3 regions of the Pseudomonas sp. GW823-FHT05G12 genome follow, and region 1 is predicted to be linked to each of the others. Evidence: predicted binding sites of a transcription regulator. Region 1 holds the regulator's gene; each other region holds the start of a gene.
What was found. Region 1 encodes FliA, which starts transcription of late flagellar genes. Its sites were predicted from a motif close to CTAAAGTTTNNNNNNNNNNNGCCGNTAA; they were not measured.
Positions count from the first base shown of each region.

Region 2: motA (flagellar motor stator protein MotA) is a predicted target of FliA. The motif match lies at 2,141-2,168, and genes of this name have one in related genera.
Region 3: AC3RCM_RS05915 (flagellar protein MotY) is a predicted target of FliA. The motif match lies at 1,901-1,928, and genes of this name have one in related genera.

Region 1 covers NZ_CM179501.1:1,740,729-1,745,172, reverse strand. Annotated here, with positions in the region: gene AC3RCM_RS08075 (chemotaxis protein CheA) at 1-1,162, opposite strand, end outside; gene AC3RCM_RS08070 (protein phosphatase CheZ) at 1,175-1,963, opposite strand; gene AC3RCM_RS08065 (chemotaxis response regulator CheY) at 1,985-2,359, opposite strand; gene fliA (RNA polymerase sigma factor FliA) at 2,467-3,207, opposite strand; gene fleN (flagellar synthesis regulator FleN) at 3,204-4,037, opposite strand; gene flhF (flagellar biosynthesis GTPase FlhF) at 4,131-4,444, opposite strand, start outside.
Region 2 covers NZ_CM179501.1:5,457,260-5,461,703, forward strand. Annotated here, with positions in the region: gene motB (flagellar motor protein MotB) at 181-1,221, opposite strand; gene motA (flagellar motor stator protein MotA) at 1,225-2,076, opposite strand; gene AC3RCM_RS24940 (HDOD domain-containing protein) at 2,207-3,742, shown strand; gene AC3RCM_RS24945 (rhodanese-like domain-containing protein) at 3,787-4,444, shown strand, end outside.
Region 3 covers NZ_CM179501.1:1,297,484-1,301,927, forward strand. Annotated here, with positions in the region: gene rnt (ribonuclease T) at 117-728, opposite strand; gene pyrC (dihydroorotase) at 788-1,834, opposite strand; gene AC3RCM_RS05915 (flagellar protein MotY) at 1,965-2,906, shown strand; gene AC3RCM_RS05920 (argininosuccinate synthase) at 3,354-4,444, shown strand, end outside.

The sequences.
Region 1 (4,444 bases):
GGTTACGCACCAGCACCAGTTCGCCGACCATGTTCATGATCTCGTCCAGGCGCGCGGTGTCGACGCGCACGGTGGTTTCCGCTTCGCTGGCGGCGTGCTTTTCGGCGGCCGGGGCCGGCGCGCGAGGCGCCGCGGCAGGTTTGCTGGCCGGCGAAGGCGCTGGCGCTGGCGCGGCAGCGGGCTTGGTCACTGGCGGGCTTTCGGCCTTGGCGGCAGCCGGCGCTTGCGCCTGGACAGCAGCCGGGGCTTCTACAGCGGCAACATCGCCACCAAACTTGCCCTTGCCGTGCAACTGGTCCAGCAGGGCTTCGAACTCGTGCTCGCTGATTTCATCGCTGGCTGCGCTGTTGTCTGGCGCGGCAGGTGCTGGTGCCTGGGCGGCTGGCAAGGCGCCAGCCTGGAAGGTGCCCTTGCCATGCAACTGGTCGAGCAGCGATTCGAATTCGGCGTCGGTGATCTCATCACTGACCGCTTCGCTGCTGACGGCAACCGGCGGCGCGGCGACCTCGGCATTGAACTGGCCCTTGCCGTGCAACTGGTCGAGCAGCGATTCGAACTCGGCGTCGGTGATTTCATCACCAGCACCGCTGACAGTCTCGCCCTGCATCTGCTCGTCGGCCGCCGCTTGCGCCTTGATCGCGTCGAGCGAGTCGAGCAACTGCTCGAACTCACTGTCAGTGATGTCCTGGTGTTGCTCCTCGGCCTCGGCCGGCGCTGCAGCCACCACGTCGGCAACCGGCGCCGGTGCAGGCGCTGCAACAGCTTCGGCTGCGCCAGGTTCGGCCAGGCGCGACAGCGCTGCCAGCAGTGCGGGGGTGGCCGGTGTCACTTCGGCACGCTCGCGCACCTGGCCGAACATGCTGTTGACCGTATCCAGTGCCTCGAGCACCACATCCATCAGTTCCGCATCGACACGGCGCTCACCTTTGCGCAGGACGTCGAACACGTTCTCGGCGATATGGCAGCACTCCACCAGCTCGTTCAGCTGAAGGAAGCCGGCGCCCCCTTTTACAGTGTGGAAACCGCGAAAGATCGCATTGAGCAGGTCGGCATCGTCAGGTCGGCTTTCCAGCTCGACCAGTTGCTCGGACAATTGCTCAAGTATTTCGCCGGCCTCTACCAGGAAATCCTGGAGGATTTCTTCATCGGCGCCGAAGCTCATCAAACGTGCTCCTTAAAAACCAAGGCTGGACAGCAGATCATCGACATCGTCCTGACCGGACACGACGTCTTCACGCTTATCGGCATGAATCTGCGGACCTTCACCCCGAGTCGGATGTTTTTCTCGATCTTTTTCTGCACGCAATTGATCGTGGTCATGTTTTATACCGGCAAAGCGGTCGACCTGGCTGGCCATCAGCACCAGCTTGAGCAGGTTGCTTTCCACCTCGGTCACCAGTGTGGTGACGCGCTTGATCACCTGGCCGGTCAGGTCCTGATAGTCCTGGGCCAGCAAAATGTCGTTGAGGTGCCCGGAAACCTTGCGGTTACCTTCGGCGCTGTGCGTCAGGAAACTGTCGACTCGCTTGACCAGATCACGAAATTCCGGCGCAGCCACTTCGCGGCGCATGAAGCGCTGCCAGTCGGTGCTCAGGGCCTTGGCCTCGTTGGCCAGCTCATTGAGCACCGGTGTGCTTTCCTCGACCAGGTCCATGGTGCGGTTGGCCGCGCCCTCGGTGAGCTTGACCACATACGACAGACGCTCGGTGGCGTCGGTAATCTGCGACACCTCTTCTGCCTGCGGCATGGTGGGGTCGATCTGGAAACTGACGATGGCACTGTGCAGCTCGCGAGTCAGCTTGCCGACTTCCTGGTACAGGCCGCGGTCGCGGGTCTGGTTCAGTTCGTGAATCAACTGTACCGCCTCGCCGAAACGGCCCCGCTCCAGGCTTTCGACCAACTCCTGGGCATGCTTCTTCAGGGTCGACTCGAACTCGCCCAAAGACGTTTGTGATGAATCCATGACGCGCCCCCCTGACGTGACTCAGCCGTTGACGCGTTCGAAGATCTTCTCGATCTTCTCTTTGAGCACCTGAGCGGTGAACGGCTTGACCACGTAACCATTGACGCCGGCCTGGGCCGCTTCAATGATCTGGTCGCGCTTGGCTTCAGCGGTCACCATCAAGACCGGCATGCTTTTCAGCTTGTCGCTGGCACGCACTTTACGCAGCAGGTCGATGCCGGACATGCCCGGCATGTTCCAGTCGGTCACCAGGAAGTCGTAGTGACCGTTTTCCAGCATCGGCAACGCCGTGGTGCCGTCATCGGCTTCGTCGGTGTTGGTGAAACCCAGGTCACGCAACAGGTTCTTGATGATCCGCCGCATCGTCGAAAAGTCGTCAACGATGAGGATTTTCATGTTCTTGTCCAATTAGACCTCCAAGCAGTCTCAAACGCGCTCGGCCTACCGAGCACGCACTCATTCAATTCGGTACAACGTGGAAAACGACTGCAACGACAGTGGGCTCAACGCGCCCGCCATTCCCCCAGGCGGCTGCGCAGGCGCGCGGCACATTGGCTGTGCAACTGGCTGACCCGCGACTCGCTGACACCCAGCACCTCACCGATCTCCTTGAGGTTCAGCTCTTCGTCGTAGTACAGCGCCAGCACCAGGCGCTCACGCTCCGGCAGGTTGGCGATAGCCTCGGTCAGGGCAGCCTGGAAGCGCTCCTCCTCCAGGCCGCGCGCAGGTTCGACCTGGCCACTGGCGCCATCCTCATGCAGCCCTTCGTGCTCGCCGTCCTGCAACAGGTCGTCGAAGCTGAACAGGCGGCTGCCCAGGGTATCGTTCAAGATCCCGTAGTAATCATCGAGACTCAATTGGAGTTCGGCAGCAACTTCATGATCTTTAGCGTCACGGCCTGTTCTGGCTTCAACCGCACGCATGGCATCACTGACCATACGGGTGTTGCGGTGTACCGAACGCGGCGCCCAATCGCCTTTGCGCACTTCGTCCAGCATGGCCCCGCGGATGCGGATGCCGGCGTAGGTCTCAAAGCTGGCGCCCTTGCTGGCGTCGTATTTGTTGGCCACTTCCAGCAGGCCAATCATGCCGGCCTGGATCAGGTCCTCGACTTGCACATTGGCCGGCAAGCGCGCCAACAGGTGGTAGGCGATGCGCTTGACCAGCGGCGCGTAGCGTTCGATCAGCTCGTACTGGGCGTCCTTCGCCGCCCGGCTGTACATCTTGAAGCCGCTGGCGTTCATAGTACGGGTCCCGCGCTGGTGGGTTGCACCAAGCGCTCGACAAAGAACTCCAGATGGCCGCGCGGATTGGCCGGCAGCGGCCAGCTGTCGACCTTCTGGGCAATCGCCTTGAAGGCCAGCGCGCACTTGGAGCGAGGGAAGGCTTCGTAGACGGCACGCTGCTTCTGCACCGCCTTGCGCACGCACTCGTCGTACGGCACAGCCCCCACGTACTGCAGGGCAACGTCAAGGAAGCGGTCGGTGACCTTGGTCAGCTTGGCAAACAGGTTGCGCCCTTCCTGCGGGCTCTGCGCCATGTTGGCCAAAACACGGAAACGGTTCATGCCATAGTCGCGATTGAGCAGCTTGATCAACGCGTAGGCGTCGGTAATCGAGGTAGGTTCATCACACACCACCAGCAGCACTTCCTGGGCGGCGCGAACGAAGCTGACCACCGAGTCACCGATACCCGCAGCGGTATCGATCACCAACACATCGAGGTTGTCGCCGATCTCGCTGAACGCCTGGATCAACCCGGCATGCTGGGCCGGGGCCAGATGCACCATGCTCTGGGTGCCCGAGGCTGCCGGTACGATACGCACACCGCCGGGGCCCTGCAGCATCACGTCACGCAGCTCGCAACGCCCTTCAATCACATCGGCGAGGGTACGTTTGGGGGTAAGGCCCAGCAACACGTCGACATTGGCCAGGCCCAGGTCGGCGTCCAGCAGCATGACCCTGCGGCCAAGCTCGGCCAGCGCCAGGGACAAGTTCACTGAAACGTTAGTCTTGCCGACGCCACCTTTGCCACCGGTCACGGCGATCACCTGTACGGGATGCATGCTACCCATGTCTGTTCTTTACCTTGTCTCGCTGGGACTCAGGCCACACGTAGGGCAATTCTGCGTGCCCCTTGGCATAGCGACTTTGCACACGCTTCATGGTCAACCCGCTCGCCGTGGGTTGTGATAGAGATCAGCGAACATGTCGGCCATGGCCTCTTCGCTGGGCTCGTCCTGCTGCTGCACATTCACCGCCCGCGTGACCAACTGGTGGCCCCGCGGCAGGTGCAGGTCGTCAGGAATGCGTGGGCCATCGGTAAGATAGGCCACTGGCAGTTCATGACTGATGGCAAGGCTCAACACATCGCCAAGGCTCGCCGTTTCATCGAGTTTGGTCAGGATGCAGCCGGCCAGGCCACAGCGCTTGTAGCTGTGGTAGGCGGCGGTCAGCACCTGCTTCTGGCTGGTGGTGGCCA
Region 2 (4,444 bases), 2.3 Mb from region 1:
CGCTCCTACGACGGCCTGCGCCCAATCACCGATGCGTATGTAGGAGCGGCTTTAGCCGCGAACACCGGCAACGCCGGTGCCATTCACCGCGCTGGAGGCTTCGCAGGTAAACCCGCTCCTACAGTGATCGCGCCAACGTTCAGGTGTTGGGTAGCACAGGTGCCCACACAGAAAAGCCGCTTACTGCTCCTTGGCTTCATCCATCTTCAGCGTGCCATCTTCAAAGATGTTCAGCTTCTGGCGCAGCTCGCGCGGTTGCATCGGTGGCTGTTCAGTTGCCTCTGGGGCAGCCGGTGCCGAAGCCCCTGGCGCTGCACCACTGGCTGGCGCTGCAGGAGCAGTTGGCGCATCTGGCGGTGTTTCCGGCGCACCCTGCTCACCTTCGATATTGCGCTGGGCTTTCTTGGTCAGCACGATGATGTCGATACGGCGGTTGACCGGGTTGAACGGGTCCTTGCGGTCGAACAGTGACGACGAGGCGTACCCCACCACCCGTGCCACCTGGCCGTCCGGGTAACCACCCGCCACCAGGGCGCGCCGCGCGGCGTTGGCGCGGTTGGCCGACAGCTCCCAGTTACCGTACTCGCCAGTGCCGGCATACGGCTTGGCATCGGTATGGCCGCTGATGCTGATCTTGTTCGGCACCGCCTTGATGGTGTCGGCCATGGCCAGCAGGATATCTTCGAAGTAGGGCTGCAGGCGCGCGCTACCGATGTCGAACATCGGTCGGTTCTCGGCATCCATGATCTGGATACGCAGGCCGTCCTGAGTGATCTCGAACAGGATCTGGTCCTTGAACTTCTGCAGCTGCGGGTTCTCTTCCACCTTGTTCTGCAGTTCCTGCAGCAGCAGCTCCAGACGCTCGCGCTCGACCTGCTCGGCCATGGTCTCGACCTGGTCCTTGCTCAGCTGAGTGGGGGACTGCTGCGTCGGCTCGGTCTTCACTTCCGGATTGATGGTTTTGTCCGGCGCCATCTCCGGTGAACCACCCAGGTCGATGACATAAGGCGTGCCACTCTCGGAGAAACCGATAGGGTCCTGGAAGTAGCCGGCAATGGCGATCTTCTGCTCAGGCGTGGCCGTGGACAACAGCCACAGCACCAGGAAGAACGCCATCATCGCCGTGGCGAAGTCGGCAAAGGCGATTTTCCAGGCGCCACCATGGTGGCCGCCGCCAAAGCGCTTGACGCGCTTGACGATGATGGGCTGATTGTTCTCCATGACTCAGCGACCGCGAACCGCTTGTTCCAGTTCGGCGAAGCTTGGGCGGTGCTTGGGGTACAGCACCTTGCGCCCGAACTCGACCGCCAGCGAAGGTGGCATGCCCGACGCCGAGGCCACCAGCGAAGCCTTGATCGATTCGTAGAGATTCAGTTCTTCCTTGGCATCGTGCTCCAGGCACTTGGCCAAAGGGCCGAAGAAACCGTAAGCCGCCAGAATACCGAAGAAGGTACCCACCAGCGCCGCACCTACGTGCATGCCGATGGCCGCCTGGTCGCCATCGCCCAGCGAGGCCATGGTCACCACGATACCCAGTACCGCCGCAACGATACCGAAGCCGGGCATACCGTCGGCGATGCCGGTCACCGCGTGGGACGGGTGCTCCAGCTCTTCCTTCATGCTCAGCAGTTCCATGTCGAACAGGCCCTCGAGCTCGTGCGGGGCCATGTTGCCTGTGGACATGATGCGCAGGTAGTCGCAGACGAACGCGGTCATGCGCTCATCGGCCAGTACCGTCGGGTACTTGGCGAAGATCGGGCTGGCAGCGGCGTCCTCGATGTCAGCCTCGATGGCCATCATGCCTTCGCGACGGCTCTTGTTGAGGATTTCGTAAACGAGGCCCAGCACCTCCAGGTAGAAGGCATGGCTGAAGCGCGAGCCGAACATCTTCATCGACTTCTTGATGACGTGCATGGTCATGTGGCCAGGGTTGGCCTGCAGGAATGCACCAAAGGCCGCACCGCCGATGATCAGTACTTCGAACGGCTGGATCAGCGCTGCGATCTTGCCGTGGGAGAGCACGTAGCCGCCGAGCACGCTCGCGAATACGACGATGATGCCGATAATTTTAGCCATAGGTTCAAAGCACTTGCTGTCGTGGTCAGGGGAAGAGACGGGAGCTTTAAAACTCTTCTTCTACTTATCGGCAGAACTGCGCCAGACTATAGCCACTCAATGCGAAAAGCCAGTTCGGACTGATGTCAAAATGCCAATTGAAACCAAGGTGCCCACTCAGGCCCCGCGTACGCTAGAGGCCTGGGTAAAGCTGCTCGAGAGTGTTCGCATCCCCGTGCCGAAGCACAGCTACGACCGGGTCATGGCTGCCATCCACGATAGCCGCCGCTCGCTGCGCGATATCGCCGAACTGATGCAGGATAGCCCGGCACTGGTGCTGTCAGTGATGCGCGAAGCCAATCACCCCACCAATGCCAGCCTCGCCGAACCCGCCGAAAGCCTGGAAGTCGCCCTCAACCGCCTGGGCCTGGAGCGCAGCGAGCAGCTTCTCAAACGCCTGCCGGCACTGCCCGTGGAGGAAATTCCGCCGGTATTGTGCCAGTTCCAGATGATCAGCCAGCATGCGGCACAGCAGGCCAGCGGCCTGTTCGCCAGCCGTCTGGCACGGCTGTGGCAAGAGATTCACTGGGGCAGCCTGCTGTTCCTGTCGCCACTCTGGCCACTGGCACTGGCCTACCCCAAACTGCTCGACACCTGGGAGCTGCGGGTTATCCACAAAGGTGAAGACGCCGCCCACGTCGAGGAAGAACTGTTTGGCGTGCGCATCATGGCGCTGTGCCAGACCATGGCCGAGTATTGGCGCCTGCCCCAGTGGGTCACCCAGGGTTATCGCCTGCTGCTGGAAGAGCGCGAGCAACTGGCCCAGGTGCTGAATATCGCCCGCGACGAAGACCTGCTCAGCCAGCAACACCGCATGGATGCCGAGCCCGGCCTGCGGCGCTGGTTCAATCAGCCGGCCAATACCGTACTGCTGGCCAACAACCTGGCCCTGGCGGCACAGGTCGGCTGGGACAACCCGCACCTGCTGCGCTGGCAACTGCTGACCGCGCTGTACCTGCAAACCTCGCTGGAAGACGTGCAGCAGCAGGTGCACCAGCAGGCGGCCGCCAGCGCCCGCCGCCACGCCCGGCACGCCCTGTTCCACCCGGCCGAGGCCTTGATCTGGCCGTGGCACCAACGCCGCCCTCACCCGGACATGCTGGCCCCGCCACCGCCCAGCAGCGACGACCTGGCACGCTGGCGCACATTGTGCCAGCACCTGCTGGCCCAACCCAGCCCGTTCACCAACGCCGTGCACCTGGCCACCCAGGCCCAAGAAGCCCTGCTGGCCTGCGGCATGCAACGCATCATGCTGCTTAGCCTGGACAAGGCCAGCGACTACCTGCGCGTGCAGCAAATTGCCGGCCTGCCCAAGGAGGCCGGTGCCCTGGCCCTGCAGGTATCGCAGAACAAGCTGCTGCAAAAGCTGCTGAGTCAGGCCGGGCAGCTGCGCATCACACCGGAAAACCACAGCCAGTTCTCGGCGCTGTTGCCCGCCCCGCTGCGCACCTTGTTCCGCAGCGAACATGTACTGCTTCGCTCGCTGGCTGCGAACGACCAGGTGCTGATGCTGCTGGTGGCCGACCAGGGCTGCCGGCCTTTGGCCGATATCAGCGTGCAAGCCTTCGGCAAGACCGCGCAATGCATCGAGCGGGCCTTGTCGGTGTTTACCAACCGCAAGGGTTGAGCCTTGCGCTACAATCGCCCCTCTTTCCACACTGGAGACCGTGGATGACCGACTTTTCCGGCCTGCCCCTGGTGATCGAAGCTGCAGACCTGCTGCCACGCCTGGATTCGCCGCAACTGATCCTGGTCGACCTGAGCAGCGCCAACCGCTATGTCAGCGGGCATATCCCCGGCGCGCGCTTTGTCGAAGGCAAGCGCACCCAGCTCGGCCAGCCCCCGGCGCCCGGCCTGCTGCCAGCCCTGGGCGAGCTCGAAAAACTGTTCAGCGAACTCGGCCACCGCGCCGATGCCGTGTATGTGGTGTACGACGATGAAGGCGGCGGCTGGGCCGGGCGCTTCATCTGGCTGCTCGATGTCATCGGCCACAAGCGCTACCACTACCTCAATGGCGGTATCCAGGCCTGGCCGGCAGACAAACTGTCCACCGAAGTGCCTGCCATTGGCAACGCCCCGGTGCACCTGCACATAGACAGCGCACCCACTGCCACCCGCGAGTACCTGCAAAGCCGCCTGGGCGCCGATGACCTGGTCATCTGGGACGCACGCGGCCCGCAGGAATTCAGCGGCGAAAAAGTGCTGGCAGCCAAAGGCGGCCACATCCCCGGCGCGATCAACTTCGAGTGGACCGCCGGCATGGACCTCAATGACCACCTGCGCATTCGCCAGGACATCAAACAAGTCCTCGAGCAACTGGGCATCACCC
Region 3 (4,444 bases), 440 kb from region 1:
TTTGCCTTCCTGTGCCGGCCTCTTCGCGGGCGCGCCCGCTCCCACAGATTCTCTGCATGCCTGAAGGCAAAGGTGAACCTGTGGGAGCGGGCGTGCCCGCGAATGCCTTTAGCAGATCAATCGTTGAAATCGCGCCAGCCGCCCATTTCTTTCCAGCGGTTGACGATGCCGCAGAACAGCTCAGCGGTTTTCTCGGTGTCATAACGTGCCGAGTGCGCCTCACGCCCGTCGAAGTCGATGTCGGCGCTTTGGCAGGCCCGCGCCAGCACGGTCTGGCCATACGCCAGGCCCGCCAGGGTGGCGGTGTCGAAGCTGGAGAACGGGTGGAACGGGTTGCGCTTCAGGTCATTGCGCGCCACTGCTGCATTGAGGAAACCCAGGTCGAAGCTGCTGTTGTGGCCGACCAGAATCGCCCGCTTGCAGCCGTTGGCCTTGAGTGCCTTGCGCACGCCGCGGAAGATGTCGGTCATCGCGCTTTCCTCGCTGACCGCCATGCGCAGCGGGTGGTCCAGCTTGATCCCGGTGAACTCAAGTGCGGCCGGCTCGATGTTGGCGCCCTCGAACGGCTCCACTCGGTGGAAGTAGGTATGTTCGGGGAACAGGAAACCTTTCTCGTCCATGCCAATGGTGACGGCGGCAATTTCCAGCAATGCATCGGTAGCGCTGTTGAAACCACCGGTTTCAACATCCACCACGACCGGCAGATAGCCGCGGAAGCGCTCGGCCATCGGGTGACGAGGACCGCTGCTGCCTTGGGTGTCCAGGTCGTCTTCGTAAAGGTCTTCGCTCACGCGTTTTTCTCCAGCAGGCGCCAGCGCAGTTTTTCGCCAGCGCGCAGCGGGACTACGGTTTGCTCGCCAAATGGCAGGCTTTCCGGAGCGGTCCATTCTTCGCGGACCAGGGTAATGGTGTCGGTGTTCGCCGGCAGGCCATAGAAGGCCGGGCCGTGCAGGCTGGCGAAGCCTTCCAGCTTGTCCAGCGCGTTACGCTGTTCGAACGCTTCGGCGTACATCTCGATCGCCGCATAAGCGGTGTAGCAACCCGCGCAACCACAGGCTGCTTCCTTGGCGTGACGGGCATGAGGTGCCGAGTCGGTGCCGAGGAAGAACTTCGGATTGCCGCTGGTGGCAGCGTCCAGCAAGGCCACCTGGTGAGTGTTGCGCTTGAGGATCGGCAGGCAGTAAAAGTGCGGGCGAATGCCGCCAACCAGCATGTGGTTGCGGTTGTACAGCAGGTGCTGGGCGGTGATGGTCGCACCCACGTTGGCCGGGGCCTCGGTGACGAACTGCGCGGCGTCGCTGGTGGTGATGTGTTCGAACACCACTTTCAGCGTCGGGAAGCGCTCGACCACACGGCGCATGTGCTCGTCGATGAAGCGCTTCTCGCGGTCGAACACGTCGATCTCGCTGCGGGTCACTTCGCCATGCACCAGCAGCGGCATGCCCACTTCCGCCATTGCCTCTATGGCCGGGAAGATGTTGTCGATGCTGGTCACGCCCGAATCGGAGTTGGTGGTGGCGCCGGCCGGGTACAACTTGGCGGCGTACACGAAACCGCTGGCCTTGGCCGCGCGGATGTCCTCGGGGCTGATGTTGTCGGTGAGGTACAGCACCATCAGCGGCTCGAAGCGGCTGCCGGCCGGGCGGGCAGCCAGAATGCGCTCACGGTAGGCGCCGGCCTCGGTGGCATTGCGCACCGGCGGCACGAGGTTGGGCATGATGATGGCACGGGCGAAGGTACGCGCCACGTCGCCAACGGTGTGGGGCAGGACGGCACCATCGCGCAGATGGATGTGCCAGTCGTCGGGGCGCAGGAGGGTCAGGCGATCGGACATTGGGGATTCCAGGCGGGTCGAACTCAAGCCCCAATCCTACCGGAAAACCCCGGGGCGAGCACGGCTATCAAGTTTTCCGGACAGCGTCCGATAGCCTGCTGGTAAGCCGTCAGAATTTGTGGAGCCGCCCGTGCGCCAGCGTTACCTAGCCCTGTTGACCCTGTTCGCCAGCCTGCCGGCCGGCGCACTGACTTTCCAGACGCGCATGGAGAACATTGCCTGGAAGGTCGAGGGTGACCAGTTCGAGTGCCGTCTGAGCCAGCCGATCGAAGGTTTCGGCAGCGGTACGTTCGTGCGTCGGGCAGGCGAGCAGCCGGTGTTTCAGCTGCGGTCGGACAGCAACGTACTCGGTGCCGGCACCGCCAGCCTGCTGGCTGCGGCAGCGCCGTGGCAACCTGGGCGTGGCGATATCAACCTGGGCAATGTGCGAATGGCCCGCAGTGGCGTGCTGTTCAGCTCCTCCCAAGGGCAGGCCAGCCGGCTGATCAACGGTTTGCTCGACGGGCGTAGCACCGTTGTGCGCAACTACACCGGTGAGGCGGGCAGGCCGATGGAGGTGCGTGTGCTGCCGGTCAGCTTCGCCAAAGCCTACAATGACTATCAGGTCTGTGCTGGCAAGCTGTTGCCGATGAACTACGACCAGGTGCGCCAGACACAGGTGGGTTTCCCCGGGGGCGGTATCGAGCTGGACGCAGCAGCCAAGGCGCGGCTGGACGTGATCCTCGATTACATGAAAGCCGACCCGACGGTGAACCATGTCGAGCTCAATGGGCATTCCGACAACAGTGGCAACCGCCTGGCCAACCGCGACCTGTCGCGCCGCCGCGCATTGGCCGTGGCCGATTATTTCAAGGCTAACGGTGTGCCGGAAGAGCAGATCACTGTGCGCTTCCATGGCGAGCGTTATCCGCTCGCGAAGAACAACAGTGCGTCGAATCGGGCGCGTAATCGGCGGGTGAATATCGAGCTGGATCGGGTGGCGGTGGTTGAAAAAGCCGTGGAAAAGCCGGTTGAGCAAGCGGCGCCGGCTGTTGCACCTGCCTCGGGCGTCCCGGGGGCGAAGGCGCCCTGAGATCTGGTCGGTGCATGTCATGGGCTCGCATCAAGGCCACCAGGGGTTCGTCACAACATTTTCAGCGCCTGTGAGACCGAGCGCCGCCAGGTGTCCGCCTCGACACATTCAGCGCCTGTGAGATCGAGCGCCGCGCGGGCGGCGCTCGATCTCATAGGCGCTGAATATCTTAAGGCGGACACCTGCGGCGCTCGATCTCACAGGCGCAGAATGTCTTGAGGCGGACACCTGGCGGCGCTCGATCTCACAGGCGCTGAACTCCTCAAGGCATGCATGCTGCGGCTCGACGCCCCTCCAAGGTCCTCATGCCACATCCCTCAACCGACCGCCCGTCGCCCCTACGAAAGTTCCTGTCGCTTTGTCGTCAGAAGCTGTCGCCCCACTGTAAATTTATCCGCAACGCCGGTAGAATCGATCCCTTTCCGTACAACCCCGTGGAGTGATGGCATGGCGGACGTAAAAAAGGTCGTACTGGCGTATTCCGGCGGCCTTGATACTTCGGTGATTCTCAAGTGGCTGCAGGATACCTACAACTGCGAAGTGGTGACCTTCACTGCTGACCTGGGGCAGGGCGAAGAGGTCGAACCGGCCCGTGCCAAGGCCCAGGCAATGGGCGTTAAAGAGATCTACATCGACGACCTGCGCGAAGAATTCGTGCGTGATTTCGTGTTCCCGATGTTCCGCGCCAACACCGTCTACGAAGGCGAGTACCTGCTGGGTACTTCCATCGCCCGTCCGCTGATCGCCAAGCGCCTGATCGAAATCGCCAACGAAACCGGCGCTGACGCCATTTCCCATGGCGCCACCGGCAAGGGTAACGACCAGGTGCGCTTCGAGCTGGGTGCCTATGCCCTGAAGCCAGGCGTCAAGGTCATCGCTCCATGGCGCGAGTGGGACCTGCTGTCCCGCGAAAAGCTGATGGACTACGCCGAGAAGCACGGCATCCCGATCGAGCGCCACGGCAAGAAGAAGTCGCCGTACTCGATGGACGCCAACCTGCTGCACATCTCCTATGAAGGCGGTGTCCTGGAAGATACCTGGACCGAGCACGAAGAAGACATGTGGCGCTGGAGTGTCTCGCCTGAGAACGCCCCGGACCAGGCTACCTACATCGAGCTGACCTACCGCAATGGTGACATCGTTGCCATCGACGGCGTCGAGAAATCCCCGGCCACCGTCCTGGCAGACCTGAACCGTATCGGTGGTGCCAACGGCATCGGCCGTCTGGACATCGTCGAAAACCGTTACGTCGGCATGAAGTCGCGCGGTTGCTACGAAACGCCTGGCGGTACCATCATGCTCAAGGCACACCGTGCCATCGAGTCGATTACCCTGGACCGCGAAGTCGCTCACCTGAAAGATGAGCTGATGCCAAAGTATGCCAGCCTGATCTACACCGGCTACTGGTGGAGCCCGGAGCGTCTGATGCTGCAACAGATGATCGATGCTTCGCAGGTCAACGTGAATGGTGTGGTGCGCCTGAAACTGTACAAGGGCAATGTGACCGTGGTTGGCCGCAAGTCGGACGATTCGCTGTT